One region of the Sorangium sp. So ce295 genome, then DNA from elsewhere that is predicted to be linked to it. Evidence: riboswitches for the same ligand, from Rfam matches in the RefSeq annotation. Region 1 holds a riboswitch; the other holds the start of a gene.

The links. Region 1 has a riboswitch for cobalamin ahead of WMF11_RS21645 (TonB-dependent receptor). Riboswitches for the same ligand answer to the same signal wherever they lie in the genome.
Region 2: it holds a riboswitch for cobalamin, as region 1 does, so the genes downstream of both, WMF11_RS01420 (energy-coupling factor ABC transporter permease) here and WMF11_RS21645 (TonB-dependent receptor) in region 1, are expected to answer to the same signal.

What each region holds. Positions count from the first base shown of each region.
Region 1 is NZ_CP150324.1:5,727,070-5,734,402, forward strand. Features, by position in the region: gene WMF11_RS21635 (ribonucleotide-diphosphate reductase subunit beta) at 1-916, shown strand, start outside; gene WMF11_RS21640 (hypothetical protein) at 951-2,183, opposite strand; gene WMF11_RS21645 (TonB-dependent receptor) at 2,177-4,171, opposite strand; cobalamin riboswitch at 4,415-4,641, opposite strand; gene WMF11_RS21650 (hypothetical protein) at 4,800-4,940, shown strand; gene WMF11_RS21655 (hypothetical protein) at 5,004-5,216, opposite strand; gene WMF11_RS21660 (hypothetical protein) at 5,328-5,456, shown strand; gene WMF11_RS21665 (trypsin-like serine protease) at 5,652-6,569, shown strand; gene WMF11_RS21670 (OmpA family protein) at 6,808-7,333, shown strand, end outside.
Region 2 is NZ_CP150324.1:353,981-361,313, reverse strand. Features, by position in the region: gene WMF11_RS01425 (enoyl-CoA hydratase/isomerase family protein) at 1-71, shown strand, start outside; cobalamin riboswitch at 1,227-1,435, shown strand; gene WMF11_RS01420 (energy-coupling factor ABC transporter permease) at 1,534-2,247, shown strand; gene WMF11_RS01415 (hypothetical protein) at 2,244-2,585, shown strand; gene WMF11_RS01410 (CbiQ family ECF transporter T component) at 2,575-3,324, shown strand; gene WMF11_RS01405 (energy-coupling factor ABC transporter ATP-binding protein) at 3,321-4,142, shown strand; gene WMF11_RS01400 (CbiX/SirB N-terminal domain-containing protein) at 4,118-5,305, shown strand; gene WMF11_RS01395 (TetR/AcrR family transcriptional regulator) at 5,453-6,163, shown strand; gene WMF11_RS01390 (ABC transporter ATP-binding protein) at 6,160-6,897, shown strand; gene WMF11_RS01385 (hypothetical protein) at 6,894-7,333, shown strand, end outside.

The DNA of each region.
Region 1 (7,333 bases):
CAAGAACACGTGGACCGTGGAGGAGGTCGACTTCTCCACGGACGTGGGCGACCTGCGGAAGATGACCGACGCGGAGCGGCACCTCGTGCAGCGCCTCGTCGCGTTCTTCGCCACGGGGGACTCCATCGTGGCGAACAACCTCGTGCTCAACCTGTACAGGCACATCAACGCCCCGGAGGCGCGGATGTACCTGTCACGGCAGCTCTACGAAGAGGCGCTCCACGTCCAGTTCTATCTGACGCTCCTCGACACGTACATCCCCGATCCCGAGGACCGTCACCGCGCCTTCGCGGCCGTCGAGAACATCCCCTCGATCCGCCAGAAGGCCGATTTCTGCATGCGGTGGCTCGATTCCGTCGAGTCGCTCGGGCGGCTGGAGTCGCGCGCCGAGCGGCGGCGGTTCCTCCTGAACCTCATCTGCTTCGCCGCGTGCGTCGAGGGGCTCTTCTTCTTCGGCGCGTTCGCGTACGTGTACTTCCTGCGCTCGCGCGGCCTGCTCCACGGGCTCGCCGCGGGGACGAGCTGGGTCTTCCGCGACGAGAGCGCGCACATGCGCTTCGCCTTCGAGGTCGTGAGCACGGCGCGGCGCGAGGAGCCCGAGCTCTTCGACGCCGGCCTCTCGCGGTCGATCCTCGACATGATGGATGAGGCGATCGCCTGCGAGGCCCGGTTCGCAGAGGATCTCCTCGGCGCCGGCGTGGCGGGCATGTCGGCGCGCGACGTGCGCAGCTACCTGGAGTTCTGCGCCGACCAGCGGCTCGCCACGCTCGGCATGCCGAAGCGCTACGGGGCGAAGAACCCGTTCTCGTTCATGGACCTGCAAGACGTCCAGGAGGTCACGAACTTCTTCGAGCGCCGCGTCTCCGCGTACCAGGTCGGCGTCTCCGGGGAGGTCGTCCTCGACGCCGCGTTCTGACGCCGATCAACCGACGCACCGCCCGCGGGGCCGATCAGAGCCCGCCGATCCCTCGCGGCGGGAGCCCGATCTCGGTGTCGACGGTCGCGTCCTCCAGCGGCTCGAGCGCGCCGTTCGCCGCCACCTTCCAGCGGCGGAGCTTGCTCCTCTCCGCGTCGCTCAGCAGGCAGACATCGCCGCAGCCGGGCGAGCAGTGGACGCCGCCGAAGGCGTAGGGCTGGGTCGCCTGGGCGAGCGTCGTGACCTCGCCCGTGGTGATGCTCACGGAGAAGGCGCGGTCCCCGGCGGACGCGCTGCCCGCGTAGGCCGCCCCGAGGAGCACGTCCTCGGAGGCGAACGCGAGCGTGGGCTGGACCGCTGCGCCGAGCGCCCTGGCCACGCCGAGCCGCTTGATCTCCTCCGGGGGCGAGGTGCGAGCGTCGTAGATCACGACGTCGCTCGTCGCCGGATCGTACTCCATCGCCTCGGCGTCGAAGCGGCTCGAGCAGGCGACCGCCAGCCGCTCTCCCGAGGGCGACACGGCGAGACGCCCGCAGCCGTAGAGCCCCTGCACGTCGACCGTCCATGTGACAGCGCCCTGCTCCGGCGAGACGCCCACGAAGCGCCCTTCGCCCACGGTCGAGAGGTCCGCGGCGAGCCGGCCGAGGGCCACGACAACGTCGTCACCGACGCGCGCCATCCCCGACGGGCGCGGCAGGAGCCCCTCTTCCTCCTCCGGCAGGGCGATGCGCCCGACGATGGAGTACTCCTTCGTGTCGACGATCAGGAGATCGCCGCCCTCGTCGAACGGCTCCACGCCCGGGCTCGGGTTGCTCCCGTAGCGCGACACGAGCGCGCGGTCCGCCCCCACCTCGATGTAGTCCTGAGGGTTCGACTCGAACCCCTGCCCGACCGGGAGCTGCGCGAGGACCCCGGCGGTCTCGAGATCCATCCAGGTGATCACGTTCGTGCCGAACCGATCGAGCAGGACCACGCGGCCGGACGGCGGCGCCGCCCTCGGGACGTCGACGTCGCCGGACAGCGCGAGGCTGAGCCCCGGCTTCGCCGCGCCGCTCGACACGAAGGAGGGCGACAGGGTGGTCCCGTCGAGCTCCGACACAGCGATGTTCGTCGACTGGTAGTCGCTCGTCACGATGACCACGCCGCTCTCACACGCGTCGCCGTCGCCGCCGCCGTGGACGCCGCCCGTCGACGGCGGCGGCGAATCCACGTTGCACCCGAGGATCGGGATCGAGATCGCGAACGCAAACAGACTGATCTTCACCATGTTGACTCCAGTGTGAAAAACACGCTCCGCCCCGGGAGCGGAAACCCGACGACATCCGTGCGCCGCGCGTCCAGGAGGTCCGCGACGCGACCTCTCACCGCGAGGTGCCCGCCGAGCCACCTCGCCTCCGCGTCGAGGTCGAGGGTCGCTTGCTCCGCGATCACGCCGAGCCCGGCGGGATCGGCGTACCGGCTCGACTGGTACACGGCCCGGATCTCGCCCGACGCGCCCGAGAACACGGCGCCGCCCGGGCGCTTCCACTCGGCGTGCAGGCGCGGCGCGACGACGAGGCGCGAGCGGAACGGGAGGAGGTCGTTCCTGGTCGTCCGCCCCGGCGTCGTGTCCCGCGGATCGAGCAGCGTCGCCGCGATCTCGGCGCGGAGGAACGGGGTCACCTCGACCCCGGCCAGCAGCTCCGCGCCCACGACGCGGGCGCGGCCGACGTTGTACGGGCTCACGTAGCCCTGACCGGACTTCTCGTACGCGACGAGCCCGGAGACCGCGCTCCCGAACGCGAACACGTCGAGGAAGGCGCCGCGCAGCACGGCGCCGCGCCCCGTCTGCGCCCGGATCCCGGCCTCGATCGTGGCGCCCGACTCCGGCTCGAGCTCCGCGTTGCCGTGGACGACGCCGGAGACGCCGTACACCTCGCCGAGCGTCGGGACGCGGACGTAGCGGCCCACGGTCGCGAGGAGCCGGAGCCTGTCGCTCCCCGCCTCGACGCCGACCCGCCCGGTCGGGACGAGCACGTCGCACGGGCGCTCGCGGTCGGCCCCTGTGGCGTGGCACTCCCCGCTCGCGAGGGCGTGCAGCGCGAGCCCCTCGCCGAGGCGCGCCTCCGCGCTGACGGCGCCGCGCGCGAGCGAGCGCCGCGCCCGGGCGAGCGGGACGTCGTCCGGCGCGCGTGAGATGCCCTCGCGCGCGACCGAGAGCACGGGCCGCACCCGGAGCCGGTCGGCGAAGGAGAGCGTCGCCCCGAGCGTCTGCTCCAGGCGGCGGCCGGCGAGGCGGAGCTCAGGCGTCTGCAGCGCGAGCTCGAAGAGCGGGTCGTGGACCTCCGACCGCGCCTCGATGAACGAGGTGCGCGCCTCGAGCGTGTGCTGCGCCTCTCCGCCGAAAGGCACGCGCGCCGCGACGGACGCCAGCACGCGCCGCGACTCCCCCCGCGCCTCGCGGGACGGCAGGAGCGCGAGCCTCGGCACGCCCTGCTCGCGGCCTGTGCCGTTCGCGATCACGTCGACGATCGCGCCGCCGCCGAGCTCGACGCGCGCGAGCGCCCACGCGTCGATCGTGCGCACGTCGGCGTTCTGCCGGCGCTCCACGGTGTCGTCGCTCTCGTCGAAGAGCGTCCCGCCATCGTTGACGAACGTGTAGCGGTTCTCCGCGGCCTCGGCGCTCACCCCGACGATCGCGCTCACCGGGCCCGCGCTGGCGCCGGCGAACGCCCACCCGCGCCGCGCGCCGAGCGAGCCCGCCATGACGCCTGCGCCGCCCGTCGTCCGGGAAGGCCGCCGCGGCTCGAAGAAGATCGCGCCGCCGGGGCCGAGGCGGTCGGCCTCGATGGGGGCGTGGCCGCGGTAGATCTCGATGCGCTCGATGAGCCAGAGGGGCACGAGGGAGAGATCCGCCGTCCCCACGACGTCGTCGTTCAGGCGGACGCCGGCGAGGTACACCGGCGTCTGCGTGGCGGTCGCTCCCCGGAGGGCCGCTGTCGCCGGCCCGCCGAAGCCGCCCGACTCGATGATGAGGACGCCCGGCTGCGTGCGGAGCACGTCCGCCGCCCCGAGCCCCGCGCCGGTGAGGCGCTCGCGGCCCAGCACCGACCCCGCGACGGACCTGTCCTTGGGCGGCGCGGGCGCGCGCAGGCGATCCCCCTCGACGTGCACCTCCAGCGGGTCTGTCCCCGGTCGAGCAGCAGCGGGATCATCCCCCGGCGCGCCCGCAGGCCGGCGCGGATCCTCGGCGCGGGCGGCAGGCGAGGCTGCCACTGCGCTGCAGGCGGCGAGCGCGAGCCAGCACGCCACGCCGGCGCTCCGGCGCCGACGCGACCGACGATCAGAGGAATCAACCATTCACGCGCCGCCTGCCCGCGTCGACCCAGCGCTGCTCCGGGTGAGCTGAGAGCCGAAGCGAGGGGGCTGCGTGACGGGCCACGGCACCGCGCGCGAGCGAGGTGGTCGAGAGCCTGGACGCCTTCCCCTCGAAGGCTCAGGTCAGCGCGCGCCAGAGCACCGGCGCGCGCACCTTCGGCAGGTCTTCGAACTCACGGGCGCTGCGGCCGTCGCCGGTCGCTCTCCTACACATCACCGCTTCCCAGGCTGCTCTGGTGCATGCCCAGTGCTTCTTGGTGATGGTCGTTCCCGTTCACCGCTGCGGGGGCAGTCCCGGATTCTCACCGGGTTCCCTTTTCAGCTCGCCAGGGGATGGCCGGACGAGCACCGATGGCGGGGCGACTCGTCGCACCCGTCACGCAGGATGTCAATGCTGAAGCGAAGGCCCGGAGCGCCCCGTCCGCGAGCCCACCGGCGACGCACACCCGAGACAGAATCGGGAGTCCCTTGACAGTCTTGCACGCGCGTATCACGCACAATTTAAAATTGATTTTCTTTATCAATAATGAGCGACCCGAGACCTGTCAACCGCACGTCGGGATCCCCGAGATCGCACCTGCCGATCACCATCCAGGAGCTGCGCCAGGTCCCCGAGCCCCGCGACTACGTGCGCGGCGTCGAGACGGCGGTGGGCCTGATGCGGTGATGGCGCGAACCGCGCTGGCCAGAGTTCGCCGCCGCGACCTGCCATGTCAGCGCTCTGGGGGATTCAGCCGCTCACGTCCTCCGTCGCCGCCGGGACCGGGACGACGACGACGCGCTTGCACCGCCGGCACTTCAGCTCGACGCCGCCGGGCACATACCGGGCGAGCAGGCTGCCGCAGCCGCAGCGCACGGAATTGGGCTCGGCACGTCCAGCAACGCCGCAGTGATCACACCGGCGGTCGAGCGGAGCCGTCGCCTTCGACATCACGTTGTCCATCGTGGAACCCCACTTTCAATAATGAAAGTCACTTTCACTTTCAATCCGGAACCTGCCATGGTACCAACAACGTTGTCAAGCAAAAGCCGCCGGAGAGCGTTCACGACGTCCATGGAGCGTTGCTCGGGCGTCACGGCCGCCTTCGCGTCGTCGTGCTTGATCTTCGTGATCGAGCGACACGTCGCCCTCGGCGCGTCGAGCGGCGCCGGCGCCGCGCCCGCGCTGGAGGGCCGGGGCTAGTCGACGAGCGCGAGAGTCCAGAGAGCGCGCCTCCAGCCGGGCGCCGCTCACCTGACTGACCTGGTTTCCATCTCTGATTCTCCCCTGTGGGAACAACACCCCATCGGGGGCACCTCCCCTTCTGATGCTGGAGAAAAGCTCCAGGGTCGGCTTGCACGGCCGCTCCTCGCATGCTCTTTGTCGGTGACCTCATCCATGGTGTTTCCGTCTGTCGTCCCGCGCCTCGCGGGATGCCTTGGCTGCCTCGTCGCGGCCCTCGTCCCACGCATCGTCGTCGCCGTCATCCCGGCCGAAGCCTCGCCTCCTCCGGCGGCGGCGGTCGCGCCGATCACCGAGGTTTCGCCCCGCGCGAAGGGCGCGCCTGAGCCCCTCATCGACGGCGCCGCGCGCTCCGTCGTCGCCGTGGCCGTATCGCACCGCGATCCCCGGGGCGGCGAGCGACGCGTGAGCCTGTGCAGCGGCGCGCTCGTCGAGCCCAACCTCGTCTTGACGGCGCGTCACTGCATCTCGCGCAACCTGACGGCGGCCCCTCGCTGCGATCGCTCGGGCAAGTCGCACAACGGCGATCACGTCGGCGGAGACATCGATCCTTCCGAGATCGCCATTTACACCGGGGACCATATCGACGTCTCCCGCGACGCCGCGCGGGCGCGCGCGGTGGCCACGCTGCACGGGAAAGAGCGCGTCCTCTGCGACGCGGACATCGCCTATCTGGTGCTCGATCGGCCCCTCACCGACGTGGCGCCCCTGCGGATGCGCGAGGTCGGGGCGCTCGATCCAGGCGACAGCGTGGTCGCCGTCGGGTACGGCGGCGGAGCGTCCAATCGGCTCGGCGTCCGCGCCGCGCGCGGTCCGCGCCTCGTCGCCGCCGTCGGGCCCCGCGCCGATCCGGCGACGGGCAAGGTCCTCGGTCCGCGCGAGTTCGAGATCGAGGGGGCGACCTGCGCCGGCGACTCGGGAGGTCCGGTGATCGACGCCGACCGCGGCGACGTGGTGGGCGTCACGTCGCGAGGCGCGGGGTGCACCGCGGCTGGCAACCACGTGTATACGCGCACGGACGCCTTCGCCGCGCTGACGGCCGAGGCCCGCACGGCCGCGCTCGCACGACGCTGAGCGCCGCGCGCCATCGCCGCCGGCTCGCCTCGCCGAGCGCGAGGGGCAGGACGCGGCAGGTGCAGGCCGTGTGCACCCGCGGCACAGCGCGCGATGCGCGGGCGTGCCGGCACGTCGCTCGCATCGCGCGGAGTCAGCGGAAGACAGGCACGGCATCGACGCTCATGCGGGCAGGGTCGCGTGCGCGATGACGCTGCCTCGCCCGCGCCGATGACCACTTCCCGGAGGGATCGGAACCATGTCGTTGCTGGACACCACCAGGGGCTTCTTGACGCCCGAGCTCATCTCGGCCGCAACGAAGGGGCTGGGCCTGAGCGATGAATCGCCGACGAACGTGCGCGGCGCCGCGGAGAGCTCGGTGCCGACGCTGCTCGCCGGAATGGCTCAGGTCGCCTCCTCGGAGAGCGGCGCAGCGCAGCTGTTCAGGATGATCACCGAGCGGGACTACGAAGGTCTGCTCGGGAGAGCAGGTCCCCTCCGCGCCGAGCAGGCCGAGGAGCTCTCGCACCATGGGCAGTCGATGATCGCCCGCCTGTTCGGCGACCGCGCGAGCGGGATGATCGATCTCATCTCCCGCTCCTCCGGCGCAGAGCAGCGGTGCTCGACCGCGATGCTCGGCCTGGTCGCTCCGATCGTCGCGTGCGTCCTCGGCCGCGAGGTGAGGTCGAGAGGGCTGACCGCGCGAGGGCTCGCCGATCTGCTCTCTCACCACAAGCAATCCTTCAAGGACGATCCGCGCGCCCCCGCGGGCCTCGCCGGGTTCC
Region 2 (7,333 bases), 5.4 Mb from region 1:
GCAGCGAAGATCAACAGCTCGGAATGAAAGCGTTCCTGGCGAAATCGCAGGCCACATTCACGGGCAAGTGAAGGCTCGGGAGGCGCGAACCGCGCGCTCGACGGCAAAAAAATACCGCGCATCACGCTGGAGGGGGGCCCAGAATGACCGCGGCAGGGACACCGCGCCGGAGTCTTGAACGTCCGCCACGGTGCGAAGAAAAAAGACCGCATGCGCTCCGGGCTGGGGGGTCCGCGCCGGTGCGCATGCGGTAGTCAGATTGTGGCATCCGCAAGCGCGTTGTCGATAACAAAGTGCAATGACTGCACGCCGAGCGAGCAGAGCGCTCCAGACACGAAGGCGGCCAGGCGGGCGCGCAACCCACACACACAAGCGCAGCGGGAATTCACGTTCGAGCCGGGCATACCCCTCCACCGGAGACAGCGCACAGCGCAGCGTTCGCCGTGCATTCCGAGACGAGCGAACACGAAATCCCTCATCTCTTCAATAAGAGATGCCACGAGGCAGCAGGCCGTACACCGGACGCCTGCTCCCGAGTAAAGAGCCCGGACGAACAAAGCACACTGCGGAAAGAACGCGCCGGCGCCTTGTATTCAAGCGCACGAGAGACCCCGCTCAGGCGCTGCACGCGACAGGCGCTGCACCCGCACGGCGATAAAGTAAACAGGTTTTATCTAAGGGGGACATAATTCAAGACGTGTGCTCGACGACTCTTCGCGTGATGCGTCTGGGTCAATTTCTCGGCCTCGGCCATCGCATCACAGGGCCTCGATCGCTCGTCGGCGCGCCCATGTCTGCTCGATGGGGGCACCGACGGGCGCGCGGCGCGCCTCGGCAGTGATGGCTTCGTGCGCCCCGGCAGTGCCCGCGAGGGCGAGGCGTCCACCAGCGGCAGGCATCACCGCCGCACCAACGCCGCGGACGAGGGCGCTCGCGGCGGGCCGGAGCGCGCAAGGCGGAAGCTCGACCCCGGTCGACGCACCCGGGTTCGCCCGGTCCGCGCGCCCGGGGTCCGCACCCCGGTACGCGCCCGGCTCGCGTGATCGCGCCGCCTGGATACGTGGGCCGACGCGCGGGGCACCGCGCGCGAGGCGGAGCTGGCCCGCGCTCGACGGGGAGCTCGTCCGACACGCCATGCCAGATGCAGCGCCCGCTGAGCGCCTCCTCCGCGATCGGGGCGCGACGTCCTTGACGCCGGGCACGAAACGGGATTACCGAGCACCGGCCTGACAATCCATTCCTCGGGTGCCCTCCGGGGCATAACAGGGAAGCCGGTGCAAAACCGGCGCGGTCCCGCCACCGTGAGTGGGGAGCTGCCTCCGAAGACCACTGGGCCTCATTAGGAAGAGGCCTGGGAAGGTGGACGCAGCGCTGGGAGCTCGATCAGCTCCCTGAACCCATGAGCCGGGAGACCTACCCGAGCCTCCCACGAGGTGCAGCTTGCGCACGTCTTCGTGGCGTTCGGGTGCGGACTTCACCCGGAGCGCCGAAATCGGTCTTCACGGCCGCGCATTGTCGATCGCTGCCGTGTCCCTGGGGACGCTCCTCGCGCCCCGGCCCGCGGCCGCGATGCACCTCGCGGAAGGCGTCCTGCCGCTCGGCTGGTGCGCCTTCTGGAACGCGCTCGCCCTGCCCTTCGTCGCGATCGCCCTCCACCTTCTCCGGCGCCGCACCGAGCAGGACGCCTTCTACAAGCCGTTCGTCGGCCTCATCGCGGCCGCCGTCTTCGCGATCTCGTGCATGCCCGTGCCGGTGCCGACCGCCGGGACCTGCTCCCACCCGTGCGGCACAGGGCTCGCGGCGGTGCTCATCGGCCCCTGGATGACCGTCCTCGTCACCGTGGTGGCGCTCCTTATCCAGGCCCTCTTCCTCGCGCACGGCGGCCTCACCACGCTCGGCGCCGACGTCGCGTCGATGGGCATCGCGGGCGCCTTCACCGGATATTTCGCCTTCCACCTCGCGCGGCGCTGCGGCGCGAACCTCTGGGTCGCGGGGTTCCTGGCGGGCGTGACGTCGGACTGGGCAACCTACGCCACCACGGCGCTCGCGCTCGCGCTCGGGCTCTCGGGCGAGGGGTCGGTGACGTCCATGTTCACGGGCGTCGCCCTGGCCTTCGTCCCCACCCAGCTGCCGCTCGGCCTGCTCGAGGGCGTCATGACCGCGGGGGCGCTCGCCTTCCTGCGCGCCCGGCGGCCCGACATCCTGGACCGGCTCCAGGTCGTCCGGCTCGCCCCGGGGGCGTCGTGACGCGGCGGCTCGGACAGCGCCCGCTGCCAGCGCCGCTCGCGCGGCGCGCGTGCGCGGCAGCGCTCCGGCTCGCCGCTTCCCTCTGGCTCGCCGCCTGCGGCAATGCGTCCTGGGACGGCGTCGACGAGGCCGTGGTGCGCCGCGTCGCCGAGGACGCAGGGCGCCACGACACGGGGCCGCTGTTCGCGGGCCTCGAGGGCGACCTCCTGCTCTTCGCGTTCCTCTGGGCCGGGCTCCTCGCCGGCTTCGCCCTCGGCTATTTCTCGCGCGTGCTCTTCGTCGAGCGCGCGGGCGCGCCCGCGGTCAAGGCCGGCGGCCAAGGCCTCCGTGCGGACTGACCCGCCTCCGCGGCTCCGCGACGTGGACGCCCGGCTCCGCCTCGGGGCCGCCGTGGCGGCGTGCTGCGTCGCCGCGGGCGCGCGCTCGCCCGTCACGCCGGCCGCGCTGCTCCTCCTCGCGTGCGCGGCCCTCCGCCTCCAGGGCACGCCGGCGCGCGCCGTCCTCCGCGCCGCCGCGCCCGCCGCGTGGATCGGAGCGGTCGCGGCGGCGCTCGCGCTCGCGCTCACGCCGGGAGCGCCGCTCCTCCCCGGCGCGCCGTTCCCCGTCGACGCGATCACGGCCGAGGGGGCCCGCCGCGCCGCGGCCATCGGCGCGCGCGTCCTCGCGGCGGCCGCCGTGCTCCGGTGGCTCGCCGGCGCCGCAGCGCCCGCCGAGATCGAGGCGGCGCTCGCCGGGCTCGGCGTCCCCGCGGCCCTCGTCGAGCTGCTCGCGCTGACGCGGCGCTTCGCCGGCGTGCTCCAGCGCGCGGCCGACAGCGCGTGGAGCGCCGCCGCGCTCCGCGGCGGGTTCACCCGCCCCGGGGCCGCCGCGCGCTCGGCCGGCGCCGTCGCGGGCGTCGTGGCGCTCCGGACGCTCGAGCGCTCCGAGAGCGCCGCGCTCGCGATGCAGCTCCGCGGCTACCAGGGGAAGCTCCCCGTCGCCGACCGGAGGACGAGCGCGCCCGCCGCGAACGTCGCGTTCGCCGCCGCCGCCCTCGCGGCCCTCGGGCTCAGCGTCGCCGCGGGAGAGGCCGGATGATCGCGCTGCGCGCCCCCCGGCTCGGCTACCGGCGCGGCGAGCCCGTGCTGCGCGACGTGCGCCTCGACGTCGGCGAGGGCGAGTCCGTGGCGGTGCTCGGCGGCAACGGCGCCGGCAAGACAGCGCTGCTCCGGACGCTCGTCGGGCTGCTCCCGGCGCCCGGCGGCGGCGTCGAGATCGCGGGCCGCCGCGTGGGCTCGCCCTCGGACGCCGTCGCCGCGGGCGCCGCGCTCGTGCTCCAGGACCCGGACGACCAGCTGCTCGGCGCGACGCTCCTCGACGACGTCCTGTTCGGCCCGCGAAACCTCGGCCTGCCCGCGCCCGAGGCGCGCCGCCGCGCCGAGGCGGCGCTCGCCGCCGTGCAGATCGCCCACCTCGCCGACCGGGCCATCGAGGCGCTGAGCTTCGGCGAGCGCAAGCGCGCGTGCATCGCCGGGATGCTGGCGATGCGGCCGCGGGTGCTGCTGCTCGACGAGCCGACCGCGGGGCTCGACCCGGAAGGCGAGCTCGCCCTGTGCCAGACGCTGCGCGCGCTCTCCGAGCAGCAGGGGACCACGCTGGTCACCGCGACCCACGCGGTGGATCTCGTGCCGCTCTTCGCCTCGCGCGCTGTCTTGCTGGGCGACGGCCAGGTCCTCGCGGACGGGCCGCCGCGGGAGGTGTTCGCGCGGGGGGAGCTCCTCGCGCGGGCGCGGATGCGGCGGCCGTGGGTCGCCGAGCTCTGGACCCGGATGAGCCCTCTGCCGCCGCGGGGCGGCGCGGGCCTCCCGCTCACCCTGGAGGAGGCGCTCGCGTGCATGACGACGGTCTCCTGCTGATCGGCCACGGCAGCCGCGACGCCGCGTCGAACGCCGAGTTCGAGGCGATCGTGGCCGATTACGCCGCGGCGCGGCCCGAGATCGCCGTGCAGCACGGCTACATCGAGCTCGCGACGCCTCACCTCGCCGACGCGCTCGCGGCGCTCGCGGCGCGGGCGTCCCGCGTGGCGGTCGTGCCGCTCTTCCTGTTCGCGGCGGGGCACGTGAAGAACGACATCCCGCTCGCGCTCGAGCGGGCGCGGGCCGCGCACCCGGGGGTGCGCTTCTCGGCGGCGCGGCCGCTCGGCGTGCACCCGGCGCTCGCCGAGCTCGCGTTCGAGCGCGCCGCGACCGCGCTGCCGGCCGACCCGGCGGCGCGGGCCCGGTCGGCGCTCGTCGTCGTGGGGCGCGGGTCGAGCGACCCCGACGCGAACGGCGATTTCTGCAAGACGGCGCGCCTCATCGGCGAAGGCCGCGGGCTCCAGCTCGTCGAGCCGACCTTCATCGGCGTCACCCGGCCCTCGGTCGAAGAGACGCTGGAGCGGGTCGCGCGGCACCGGCCGGAGCGCGTCGTGGTGGTCCCCTACTTCCTCTTCGCCGGGCGGCTCATGACGAAGCTCGCCGAGCAGGTCGAACGCTTTTCATCGACGTACCCGTGGATCCGGGCGTCGCTCGCGCCGCACCTCGGCCGGTCGAGCGCGCTCGCGGGCCTGATCGACGAGCGCGCGCGCCAGGCGCTCGCCGGCGAGGCGCCGCTCCCCTGCGACACGTGCATGTACCGCACCGCGCTGCCGGGGCTCGCCCGGGAGGTCGGCGGGCTCAAGGCGATGCTCTACAGCGTGCGCCACACGCTCACGCACACGCAGGCGTCGAACCACCCGCACGCCCACCGCTCGCTGCGCAAGCACGTGCTCGTCTGCGGCAACGCCGACTGCGTGGACCGCGGCAGCCTGGCGCTCCTCGAGTCGGTGCGCCGGCTCGTGAAGCAGGCCGGCCAGCAGCAGCAGATCCGCGTGACGAGGACGTCGTGCATGGGGCGCTGCGGCGAGGGGCCGACGGTCGCCGTCTACCCCGACGGGGTCTGGTACCGCGGCGTCCGCGAGGAGGACGCGAAGGACCTCGTCGAGGAGCACCTGCTCGGCGACCGGCTGGTGGCCCGGCTCGTCGACGACATCATGCAGTGAGGCGCGGCGCCGGGCGCCGCCTCGAGCGTGGATCGCCGACGCGCGGAGCCTCCCCCGCAGCCCGCGCGCCACCTCGGCCGTCGTGGTCCCCTGCCCACGTCCCGCGCCAGAGCCGCCCGAGTTGACTCATATGCCCAATTCAGTCATATGAGTTCTGTGCCCGTCCGCCGCCCCGACAGACCCCGCGACCCTGCGCGGCGCACCAGGATCCTCGACGCCGCGAAGCGCCACTTCGTCGAGCGCGGCTTCAAGGGCACCAACCTCGACGCCGTCGCCGCCGAGGCCGGCTGCGCAAAGGGCGCCCTCTACCTCGAGTTCGCCGACAAGGAGTCCCTCCTGCGCGAGGTGGTGGAGCAAGCGTTCGCCACGATCCGCGCGCGCTTCGCCGCCGAGGTGCTCGGCCTGGAATCCCCGCTCGATCGCCTCGTCGCGACCCTCCGCTTCGCTTACCGACAGCAGGCGGCCGAGCCGCTCTTCGGCAAGCTCCTCCGCGAGGATCCCGACCTCCGCGCGCTCCGCCCGCTCGACGACGCCGCGAGCGCCGCCGCCGCGAAGGCGCAGATCGCCCAGATCAACGGCTGGGTCGACGAGGGCATCGCGCGCGGGGAGATCCGGCCCGACGTCGATCGCGACGCGATCCCCTTCGTCCTCGGCGTGCTGCGCTTCGCGCCCCAGCACCTCGGGCTGATCACGTCGTTCTGCGCCTTCGCCGGTGAGCGCACGCTCGACGCGATCGCCGACATCTTTCGCGCCGGCCTGGCCGCGCGTCCTGCAGCGCCCCCCACGGAGACGACCTCCACGACGGCGATCCCCACGGAGCAGCGCGCGACCGCGTCGCGCGCAAGGAGCAAGCGATGAACCAGGCGATCGAGGTGAACGCGCTCGGCAAGCGCTTCGCGAAGGTCACGGCCGTCGAGGGCGTGAGCTTCAGCGTCGCGGCCGGCGAGATCTTCGGCTTCATGGGGCACAACGGCGCCGGCAAGACCACGACGCTGCGCATGCTCCTCGGCCTGACCCGGCCCACCGCGGGCACCGCGCGCGTGCTCGGGCGCGACGTCGTCCACGAGACGCTCGAGGTCCGGCGGAACGCGGGTTACCTGCCCGCGTCGTACTCGCTGCCCCCCGACATGACGGCGCGCGGCTTCCTCCACTACATCGCCGCGATGTTCGCGCTGCCCGGCGACGTCGCGGCCGCGCGGGCCGGCGCCCTCCTGCGCCGCTTCGGGCTCGAGCGCGAGGCGGACCGCCCCCTGCGCGGCTTCTCCACCGGCATGGCCCAGAAGGTCGGCATCGCCCAGGCGCTGATCAACGAGCCCGCGGTGCTCCTGCTCGACGAGCCGACCTCTGGGCTCGATCCCCTCGGCCGCCACGAGCTGCTCGAGGTGCTCCGCGCGCTCGCGCGCGAGCGCGGCGTCACCATCGTGTTCTCGTCGCACATCCTCTCCGACGTCGAGGCCCTCTGCCGCCGCGTCGCGGTGATGCACCGCTCGCGCCTCGTCGCCTGCGACGAGGTCGAGCGCCTCAAGGACGCGCACGGGGCGCGCACCATGGACGATCTCTACCTCGCGCTCGTGCGCAGGGAGGCCTCGTGATCCGCCTCCTCTGGCTCGACTACCTCACGACGCTCCGCGAGCGGAAGACCTGGCTCTGCGTCGCGATGCTCGTCTACGCGCTGGTCGCGATCCCCGTCGTGCTCGCGCGCCCGCCCGATCACGTGCGCGCCGCGATCGCCGCGTGGTTCGGCGACGCCGCGCCGTTCCAGGTCTTCATGTACGTGTGGATCGACCTGACGATGAACAAGGTGATCGCGTTCATCCCCGTGGTGCTCGCCAGCGGCGTCGTGCTCCGCGAGCGCGACACCGGCGTGCTGCCGCTCCTGGCCAGCAAGCCGCTCTCGATCCCCCGCTACTTCGTGCTCCGCGCGCTCAGCGCGTGCGCGGTGATGGTGACCCTGCACGTCGCGACCCAGCTCGCCGGCGCCGCCTACTTCACGGCGCGCGTCCCCGGCTTCCGCCCCGGCCCCTTCCT